DNA from 2 places in the Micromonospora inositola genome. Region 1 is predicted to be linked to the other one. Evidence: riboswitches for the same ligand, from Rfam matches in the RefSeq annotation. Region 1 holds a riboswitch; the other holds the start of a gene.
What was found. Region 1 has a riboswitch for thiamine pyrophosphate ahead of GA0070613_RS16090 (ECF transporter S component). Riboswitches for the same ligand answer to the same signal wherever they lie in the genome.
Positions count from the first base shown of each region.

Region 2: it holds a riboswitch for thiamine pyrophosphate, as region 1 does, so the genes downstream of both, thiE (thiamine phosphate synthase) here and GA0070613_RS16090 (ECF transporter S component) in region 1, are expected to answer to the same signal.

Region 1 is NZ_LT607754.1:3,345,256-3,349,952, reverse strand. It holds gene GA0070613_RS16105 (sugar isomerase domain-containing protein) at 1-427, opposite strand, end outside; gene GA0070613_RS16100 (aminoglycoside N(3)-acetyltransferase) at 424-1,236, opposite strand; gene GA0070613_RS16095 (alpha/beta fold hydrolase) at 1,233-2,057, opposite strand; TPP riboswitch at 2,144-2,249, shown strand; gene GA0070613_RS16090 (ECF transporter S component) at 2,323-2,904, shown strand; gene GA0070613_RS16085 (ABC transporter ATP-binding protein) at 3,010-4,425, shown strand; gene GA0070613_RS16080 (energy-coupling factor transporter transmembrane component T family protein) at 4,422-4,697, shown strand, end outside.
Region 2 is NZ_LT607754.1:2,672,858-2,677,554, forward strand. It holds gene GA0070613_RS12905 (ABC-F family ATP-binding cassette domain-containing protein) at 1-412, shown strand, start outside; gene GA0070613_RS12910 (aldo/keto reductase) at 698-1,660, shown strand; TPP riboswitch at 2,105-2,212, shown strand; gene thiE (thiamine phosphate synthase) at 2,207-2,833, shown strand; gene thiO (glycine oxidase ThiO) at 2,827-4,023, shown strand; gene thiS (sulfur carrier protein ThiS) at 4,014-4,214, shown strand; gene GA0070613_RS12930 (thiazole synthase) at 4,211-4,697, shown strand, end outside.

The sequences.
Region 1 (4,697 bases):
TCGCGACGAGGACGTGCCCCCGATCCTTGACCAGGGACGCGAACTCGACCATGGCCCCGTTGACGCCCGAGTTGGAGGCGAGCACGAAGACGTCCTGCGGGCGTACCGGGGCCAGCTCGTAGAGCCGGTGCGCCACCGCCGGGTCGCGTTCCAGCTTCGGGCCGAGGACGTCGGCCGGCTCACCGCCGTAGAGCACCAGGTCGCGCAGCGCGATCCGGTTGGTGGGCACCAGCCCGCCGGCCCGCCCGGCGATCTCCATGGCGAGCGCCTCGGAGTGGCCGGTGCCGAACGCGTGCACCACCCCGTCGGCGCGCAACGCCTCGGCGATCAGGTCGGCGGCCCGACCCACCCCCTCACGCTGACCGGCGGCCACCCGAGCCATCGTCTCGGTCACCACCGCCAGGTACGCCTCCGCGCTCACCGTCATGCTTCCTCCGTCCGTCGGTTCCGGGCCAGCCACTCCACCGCGAAGTCGACCGCCGCCCGCTGCCTCATCAACCGGCCCGTCCCGTCGCCGACCACGCCCACCCGGACCGCGCCGGTGGCCTCGAAGTCGTCGCCGAGCCGGGCGAAGTCGCCCTCGTCCAGCAGGATGTCGTCCCACCACACCCACTCCCGGCCGCCGTCGCCAGTGCGCACGGCGGCGCCGCAGCGCTGCCGGGGCGGCGCCGGCTGCCGGTACTCGGCCAGGTGCAGCGAGGTGTTCGAGCCGTGGTCGACGCCGAGCAGCAGCACGTCGGCGTCGAGGTCGTGGAGCCGGGCCAGCGGGGAGCCCTCGCCCAGCATGTCGGCCAGGGCGTGGTCGGCCACGATCCGCCCGGCGGCCGGGCCGAGCGCGGCGAAGGAAACCTGCGGGTGGTCGCCGCGCACCGCGCCGGGCCAGGTACGCACCTGCTCCGCGAGCGTGCCCATGAACCGGCTCGGCGTCAGCGCCGGGTCGAAGCCGGGCAGCTCCGCCCGGATCACCGGCCACCAGTCCGCCGGCACGGGCGGGTTGTTCCAGCCCGCCGGGTCGCTGTTCTCCGGCGTGTGGGTGGGCACGACGAGGGTCCCGTCCGGCCCCAGCACGTCGCGCAGGGCCGGCACCACGGCCTGCGGGCCGCCGCAGACGAAACCGAGCGGGCGCAGCGCCGCGTGCACCAGGAGGACACCGCCGGGGCGTACGCCGAGGTCGCGGAACTGCGCGGCGAGCGACGCGCGGGTGTGCGGACGGGCCGGCGCGGGCGTCGCGATCACGTGGCGGCCCGGGCGAGGATCGCCTCGGCCAGCGGGCCGGGCGCCTCGTCGGGGATCCAGTGGGTGACGCCGGAGAGTGTGACGAAGCGGAAGTCGCCGGTGACGTGGGTCGCGCAGTCCTCGGCGGCGGTCCGGCCGATCGCGATGTCCCGGTCACTCCAGACGAAGGTGGTCGGCACGCTCACCGGGCCGACGGCCTTCATGTCGGTCCCCGACATCGCCCGGTACCAGTTCAGCGCGGCGGTCAGCGCGCCCGGCTCGCGCATCGGGTCGGCGTAGCGGGCGACCCGCGCCGCGTCGCCCACCCCGCCGAGCAACTTGCGCAGCGCGGCGGCGTTGAGGGCGAGCAGCACCTTCGCGGCCATGCCCGGCTTGCGGAACAGCGCGATGTAGGACGACCGGGCCTTCTGCCGCGGGTCGGTGGCGAGCGCGTGCCCCATCGCGGCCGGGTGCGGCACCGAGACCGCGGTCAGGGTGCGCACCCGTTCCGGGTGGGCCGCGGCAAGGCCCCACGCCACGATCGACCCCCAGTCGTGCCCAACCACGTGCGCGGACTCCACCCCGAGCCCCTCGAGCACGCCGGCCGCGTCGGCCACCAGCTCCGGGATCCGGTACGCCTCGACCGCCGCCGGCCGCGCGCCCGGCGCGTAGCCTCGCTGGTCCAGCGCGTACGTCCGCAGCCCGGCGGCGTGCAGCGCGGGCACCACGTCGTCCCACTCGCCGCCGTGCTGCGGGAAGCCGTGCAGCAGCAGGACGGGCACGCCGTCCTCGGGACCGCCGGTGCGTACCTCGAACGTCAGACCTCGCGCCTCGACCCGCATGATCGTCACCCTACCCAGCGGGCGGGCCCACGACCGCCCTGCTGGGTCGGGGGCCCAAGTGGTGCTAGCGTCTGCCGAGACAACTTCACATCCGACAGGGGAGCGCACAGCGCTGAGAGTGCGGGCACCGCCCGCAGACCCTCGAACCTGATCTGGGTAATGCCAGCGCAGGGAGTTCGGTCGACCTCCAGCCGCGCCGCCGTCCGGTGACACCGGGCGCGGCGTGCGTCTTCTCCTGGTTCGTTTCACTGGACTGGGAGCAACCATGGACAACACCGCCAACCGGTGGCGCACCATCGACATCGTCATCGCCTCGGTGCTCGGGGTGGCTTTCGGCGTCATCTTCTGGGCCTGGGGCCTGCTGTGGAACGGGCCGGCGGACGCCATCCCGCTGCCCGGCCGGGCCGTCCTGTACGGCGTCTGGCTGGTGCCGGCCGTGCTGGGCGCGCTGATCATCCGCAAGCCGGGCGCCGCGTTCTACACGCTCACCTTCGCCGCCCTGGTCTCCGTGGCGCTCGGCAGCAGCTGGGGCTGGACGCTGGTCGTGCAGGGCCCACTGGAGGCGGCGGCGGCGGAACTCGCCTTCGCGGTCTTCGGGTACCGCAACTACCGGCTGCCGGTGGCGCTGCTGGCGGCCACGCTCGCCGGGCTCGCCGCCTCGATCTACGACGTCTTCATCTGGTACCCGGGCACCGCGTGGGGCAGCTTCCGCCTCCCGTACATCCTGATCACGGCGGTCAGCTCCCTGGTCGTGGCCGGCCTCGGCAGCGTCGCCCTCACCCGCGCCCTGGCCGGCACCGGCGTCCTCGACCGCTTCCCCGCCGGCCGCGAACGCGCCGCCGTCTGACCGCCACCCCGCACCCGGACCTGCGTTGATCATGAAGTTGTTGTCCTCCGGCGCGGCGTGTCGCGACAACAACTTCATGGTCAACGGACGGGAGGAGGTGGGACGGTGAGCGGGGTGGAGCTGCGCGGGTTCGGGTGGCGACATGCCGGGCGGAAGCGCTGGGCGGTGCGGGGCGTGGACCTGCGCGTCGAGGCCGGCGAGCGGGTGCTGCTGCTCGGGCCGTCCGGGGCCGGGAAGAGCACCCTGCTGGCCGCGCTGGCCGGGCTGCTGCCGGAGGACTCCGGTGAGCAGGAGGGCACCGTCGAGGTCGACGGGCTCGACCCGCGCAAGGCCCGGGAACGGGTCGGCATCGTCTTCCAGGACCCGGAGACCCAGCTGGTGATGGCCCGCTGCGGCGACGACGTCGCGTTCGGGCTGGAGAACCGGGGCGTACCCGCCGACGAGATCTGGCCCCGGGTGGACGAGGCGCTGCGCCGGGTCGGCTTCCCGTACCACCGGGACCGGCCCACCGCCGCGCTCTCCGGCGGCGAGCAGCAGCGGCTCGCCCTGGCCGGGGCGCTGGCCCTGCGGCCGACGCTGCTGCTGCTCGACGAGCCGACCGCTAACCTCGACCCGGCCGGCGCGACCCTGGTCCGGCGGGCCGTCGCGGACGCCCTCGACGCCGACACCACCCTGATCCTGGTCGAGCACCGGGTCGCCGAGGCGCTGCCGCTGGTCGACCGGGTGGTCGTCCTCGAACCCGGCGGCGGGGTCCGGGCCGACGGACCGCCGGCCGCGGTCTTCGCCGCGCACGGCGACGCGCTCGCCGCCGACGGGGTCTGGGTGCCGGGCCGGGTCGTGCCGCCCCGGCACGCGACCGCGCCGGCCGGGGAGCCGCTGATCACCGCCGACCGGCTCGGCCTGCCGCCCCGGCTGGCCCCCACCGAGCTGTCCGTACGCGCCGGCGAGGCGCTCGCCGTGCTCGGTCCCAACGGCGCCGGGAAGTCCACCCTGGCCCTGCTCCTCGGCGGCCTGCTCCGCCCCGGCACCGGTACGGCCACCGCCACCGCCGCGCTGGCCGGCCGGGACGCAGGTACTCCCCCGCACCGCTGGCGCGCGCCCGCCCTGGCCGGGCGGATCGGCTCGGTCTTTCAGGACCCGGAGCACCAGTTCGTCACCGGTACCGTCTTCGACGAGCTGGCGCTCGGTCCGCGCCGGACCGGCCGGTCGGAGGCGACGGTGAAGACCACCGTGGACGCGCTGCTGGAACGGCTCCGGCTGGCGAAGCTGGCCGGCGCGAACCCGTACACCCTCTCCGGCGGCGAGGCGCGGCGGCTGAGCGTGGCGACCGCCCTGGCCACCGCGCCCCGCCTGCTGATCTGCGACGAACCCACCTTCGGCCAGGACCGGCGGACCTGGCGGGAACTGGTCGACCTCTTCGCCGAGCTGCGCGACGCCGGGCACGGCGTCGTCACCGTCACCCACGACCCGGACTTCGTCGCGGCCCTCGCCGACCGGACCGTCACCCTGGAGCACCGGTGATCACCATCGAGCCGGTCGCCGCGCCTGGCGCGCCGCTGGCCCGGCGGAACCCGGTGGCGAAGCTGGCCGCCGCGCTGGTCTTCTCGTTCGCCCTGATCGCCACCCTCGACCCGGTGGCCCCGGCGCTGGCCATCGTCGTCGAGCTGGCCGTGCTGCCGCTCTTCGGCATCCGCTACCGGGTGCTGGCCCGCCGGGCCTGGCCGCTGCTGGCCAGTGCCGCCGGGATCCTGCTCACCCTGGTGCTCTTCGCCGCCGACCGGTCCGGCCGGGTG
Region 2 (4,697 bases), 670 kb from region 1:
GACCCACGACCGGCCCGAGCTGATGGCGAAGACGCTGGTCGACATCCTGTGGCGGGGCGACGAGCACCGCGCCGGGATGGACCGGCACGCGGCCATGGCCGCGCTCAGCCGGTACGAGCTGGCCGGCCAGGGTGACCAGCGGTTCGGCACCCTCTCCGGCGGGCAGCAGGCGCGGTTCCTGGTGCTGCTGCTGGAGCTGTCCGGGGCGACCCTGCTGCTGCTCGACGAGCCGACGGACAACCTCGACCTGGCCTCCGCCGAGGCGTTGGAGGCGGGGCTGACCGCGTTCGAGGGGACCGTGATCGCGGTGACCCACGACCGGTGGTTCACCCGCTCCTTCGACCGGTTCGTGCTGTTCCGGGGCGACGGCGAGGTGGTGGAGACGACTGAGCCGGTCTGGGACGTGAAGTGATCGGCGCGGAGTTGGTCGACCGGCTCCGCGGGTGAGCAGCCGCTGCATCCGGGGAGCGAAGTTGGGCGGCAGCGGTCGCGAGGTGATCCCGGCTCTGCCGGAGGATGCTTCGCGGCCGCTACGAAGCTGATGTCGTGAACGAATCACCCCTCGTGCCGGGGCGGGGCCGTGGCCGCGACGCCCGAGCCGTCCGGGGTCAGCGGTCCGCCGCCCGTGGGACCGCCGGACCGGCCCGGGCCGTCCGTCGGCCGGCTGGCCCGACGACCACAACCCGGCGGGCATAGGGTGGATCTCGTGACTGAGATGACCTACCGCCGGTTGGGCGACTCCGGGCTCGTGGTGTCCGTGGTCGGCATCGGCTGCAACAACTTCGGCCGCAAGCTCGACCTCGACGGCACCCGGGCGGTGGTGGACGGCGCCCTCGACGCCGGGATCAACTTCTTCGACACCGCCGACATCTACGGCGAGCCGCAGGGCGGCTCCGAGGAACTGCTCGGCCAGGCGCTCAAGGGCCGCCGGGACGACGTCGTGGTCGCCACCAAGTTCGGCATGGACATGCACGGCCTCAACGGCCCGGACTTCGGCGCCCGCGGCGCCCGCCGCTACATCGCCCGCGCGGTCGAGGCGTCGCTGCGCCGGCTCGGCACCGACCACATCGACCTGTACCAGATGCACGAGCCCGACCCCGGCACCCCGATCGACGAGACCCTCGCCGCGCTGGACGACCTGGTGCGGGCCGGCAAGGTCCGCTACCTCGGCAACTCGAACTTCGCCGGCTGGCAGATCGCCGATGCCGACTGGACCGCCTCCTCCCAGGGGCGGGCCCGCTTCATCAGCGCGCAGAACCACTACTCGCTGCTGGAGCGGTCCGTCGAGGCCGAGGTGATCCCCGCGTGCGAACGGTTCGGCCTCGGCATGCTGCCGTTCTTCCCGCTCGCCAACGGGCTGCTCACCGGCAAGTACAAGCGCGGCGAGGCGCCGCCAGCCGGCAGCCGGCTCTCCGGCGGCGGCCGGTACGCCGAGCGCCTGGCCGCCGCGGACTGGGACACCATCGAGGCGATCGAGGCGTACGCCGCGGAGCGCGGGATCACCACGCTCCAGGTGGCCATCGGCGGGCTGGCCGCCCGCCCCGCGGTGACCTCGGTGATCGCCGGCGCCACCACGCCCGAGCAGGTGCGCGCCAACGCCGAGGCGGGCACCTGGCAGCCGACCGACGAGGACCTCGACGCCCTCGACGCCATCCTCTGACAGCACCCGCCCGCCACCCTGCCCGGACCACGCCCGGCCGCCCCACCGTGGGCGACCGGCGTGCCGCACGCCGCCCGGGCACTGCACCGCGCCCGCACCGCGCCGCACCGTGCGTAAGTGCCGTGTCAGGCCGTGCCCGCGCACCTGCACCGGGCCGTGCCCTGAGCGCTGCACCGGGGCGTGCCCCTTGGGCACGTCGGGGAAGAGCCGTCGCCAAACCGGTCCACGCAGCATCGTCCAGGTGAGCAGTCCGTCGGCGACGGCCCGGCTGCCGCCGAACGGCAGGAACGACAGCCGTCGGGGAACGCGCGGGCCGCGGGCATCCGGACAGCATGGCGTGAGCGGGCGGTCACCCGCTGCCCCCGACGTCGACATCGGACGGTCAGTGGGAAAAGCGGACCCCCGCTCTTGGCGGATCCGCCCATCCGTCGTACGGTGGGCCGCAAGTGACCCACGGGAGCCCGGTGCACCGGGCTGAGAGGGGGGCTGAAGCCCCCGACCGTCGAACCTGATCCGGGTAATGCCGGCGCAGGGAGGAGTGTTGCCGTGCCGCCCCTGGGACGACTGCATCTGATCACCGACACCCGGCCGGGGCGGGACCCGCTCGCGGTGCTGCGTGCCGCCCTGCCGGTGGCCCGCGCCGAACTGGTCGTCCAGGTCCGGGTGGAGGACGACGCCACCGATCGCCAGGCGTACGAGCTGGCCCGGCGGGTGGTCGCGCTCTGCCGGCCGTACGGGGCGACGTGCCTGGTCAACGACCGACTGCACGTGGCGCTCGCGGTCGACGCCGCGGGTGGGCACGTCGGCGCGGAGGACCTGCCGGTGCGGGCGGCCCGTCGGGTGCTCGGCTCGACCGCCGTGCTCGGGGCGACCGCGCGGGAGCCGGTGAGCGCCGCCGAGGCGGTCGCCGCCGGGGCCAGCTACCTGGGCGTGGGCCCCTGCCACCTCACCGGCACCAAGGCCGGTCTGCCCGCGCCGATCGGCCCCGCCGGGGTGCACGCGGTCGCCGAGGCGGTGGAGGTGCCGGTGATCGCCATCGGCGGAGTGACCGCCGCGAGCGTGCCCGCGCTGCGGGCCGCCGGGGCGTACGGGGTGGCGGTGGTCGGGGCGCTCTCCGGGGCCCCGGATCCCGCCCGCGCCGCCGCCGAACTGCTCGGGGCGCTGACGTGCTGACCCGACCGGACGTCGCCGTGGTGGGGGCGGGACCCGTCGGGCTGGCGATCGCCTGGCGCTGCGCGTCGCGTGGCCTGCGGGTGGTCGTGCACGATCCGGCCCCGGGTTCCGGGGCGTCGCACGTCGCGGCGGGGATGCTCGCGCCGGTGGCCGAGGCGTACTTCGGGGAGCCCGAGCTGACCGGGCTGCTCGCCGAGTCCGCCGCCCGCTGGCCGGGCTTCGCCGCCGAGCTGGCCGAGGCCGCCGGCACCGGATTCGGGTACCGCACCGAGGGCACGCTGGTGGTCGGGCTCACCGGCGACGACCTGGCCGAGGCGCGGCGGCTGTGGTCGTACCAGCAGGGGTTGGGGCTGCCGATCACGCCGCTGCGCCCGTCGGAGCTGCGGGAGCGCGAGCCGGCGCTGGCGCCGCGGGTGCGCGGCGGCGCGGTCGCCCCCGGCGACCACCAGGTCGACCCGCGGCGGCTGGTCGCCGCGCTGCGGGCGGCGGCCGAGCGGGCCGGGGTGACCCTGCTGCCGGGCCGCGTCGCCCAGCTGTCCGACGTGGACGCGGGCGTCACCGTCGTGGCGGCCGGCTGCGGGGCGGCGGCGCTCACCGGGCTGCCGGTCCGGCCGGTGAAGGGGCAGGTGCTCCGGCTCCGCGCGCCCGGTCGCGGCGCGCCGGGCTTCCGGCACGTGATCCGGGGGTACGCGGACGGCGAGGCGGTCTACCTGGTGCCCCGGGACGGCGGCGAGGTGGTGGTCGGGGCGACCGTCGAGGAGCGCGTCGACACCGAGGTGACCGCCGGAGCGGTGCTGCGGCTGCTCCGCGCCGCCGTCGACCTGGTGCCCGAGCTGGCCGAGTACGACCTGGTCGAGGCGTCCGCCGGGCTGCGCCCCGGCACGCCGGACAACGCGCCGATCGTCGGGCCGCTGCCCGGCCGACCCGGCGTGTTCGCCGCCACCGGGCACCACCGGCACGGCATCGTGCTCACCCCGGTCACCGCCGACCTGGTCGCCGACCTGATCGTCACCGGCGAGGCGGACCCGTTGCTGACGCCCTTCCGCCCGGACCGGTTCGCCGCTTTCCCGCCGGCCGACGCCGGCAGCCCCGATCCGGACTGCGCCGGCGACGGCCGGTTCGCCGGGGCCGGCACGCCCGGTCCGATCGGGGTCGGCCCGACGTCCGAGAAGGAGCAGACGTGGAACTGACCGTGAACGGGGCCGGGCGGACCGTGCCCGGCGGGGCGACGGTGGCGGACGTGGTCCGGGCGGTCACCGCCCAGCAGCGCGGCCTCGCGGTCGCGGTCAACGGCGAAGTGGTGCCGCGCGGCGGCTGGCCGGCGACGGTGCTGCGGGACGGCGACCGGGTCGAGGTGCTCAGCGCCGCCCAGGGCGGGTGAGCGCGGTGACCTTCACGATCGGCGGCGAGACGTTCGGCTCGCGGCTCATCCTGGGCACCGGCGGCGCGGCCAACCTGCACGTGCTGGAGCAGGCGATCCGCGCCTCCGGCACCGAGCTGGTCACCCTGGCGCTGCGCCGCGTCGGCACCGCCCCCGGCACCGCCGGCGGACTGCTCGACCTGCTCGACCGGTGCGCGGTGCAGGTGCTGCCGAACACCGCCGGCTGCCACACCGCCATCGAGGCGGTGAAGGTGGCCCGCCTGGCCCGGGAGGCGTTCGACACCGACTGGGTGAAACTGGAGGTGATCGGCGACGAGCGCACGCTGCTGCCCGACGGAGTGGAACTGCTGCGCGCCGCCGAGGAGCTGGTCGCCGACGGGTTCACCGTGCTGCCGTACACCTCGGACGATCCGATCCTGGCCCGCCGGCTCGCCGACGTGGGCTGCGCCGCGGTGATGCCGGCCGGGGCGCCGATCGGCTCCG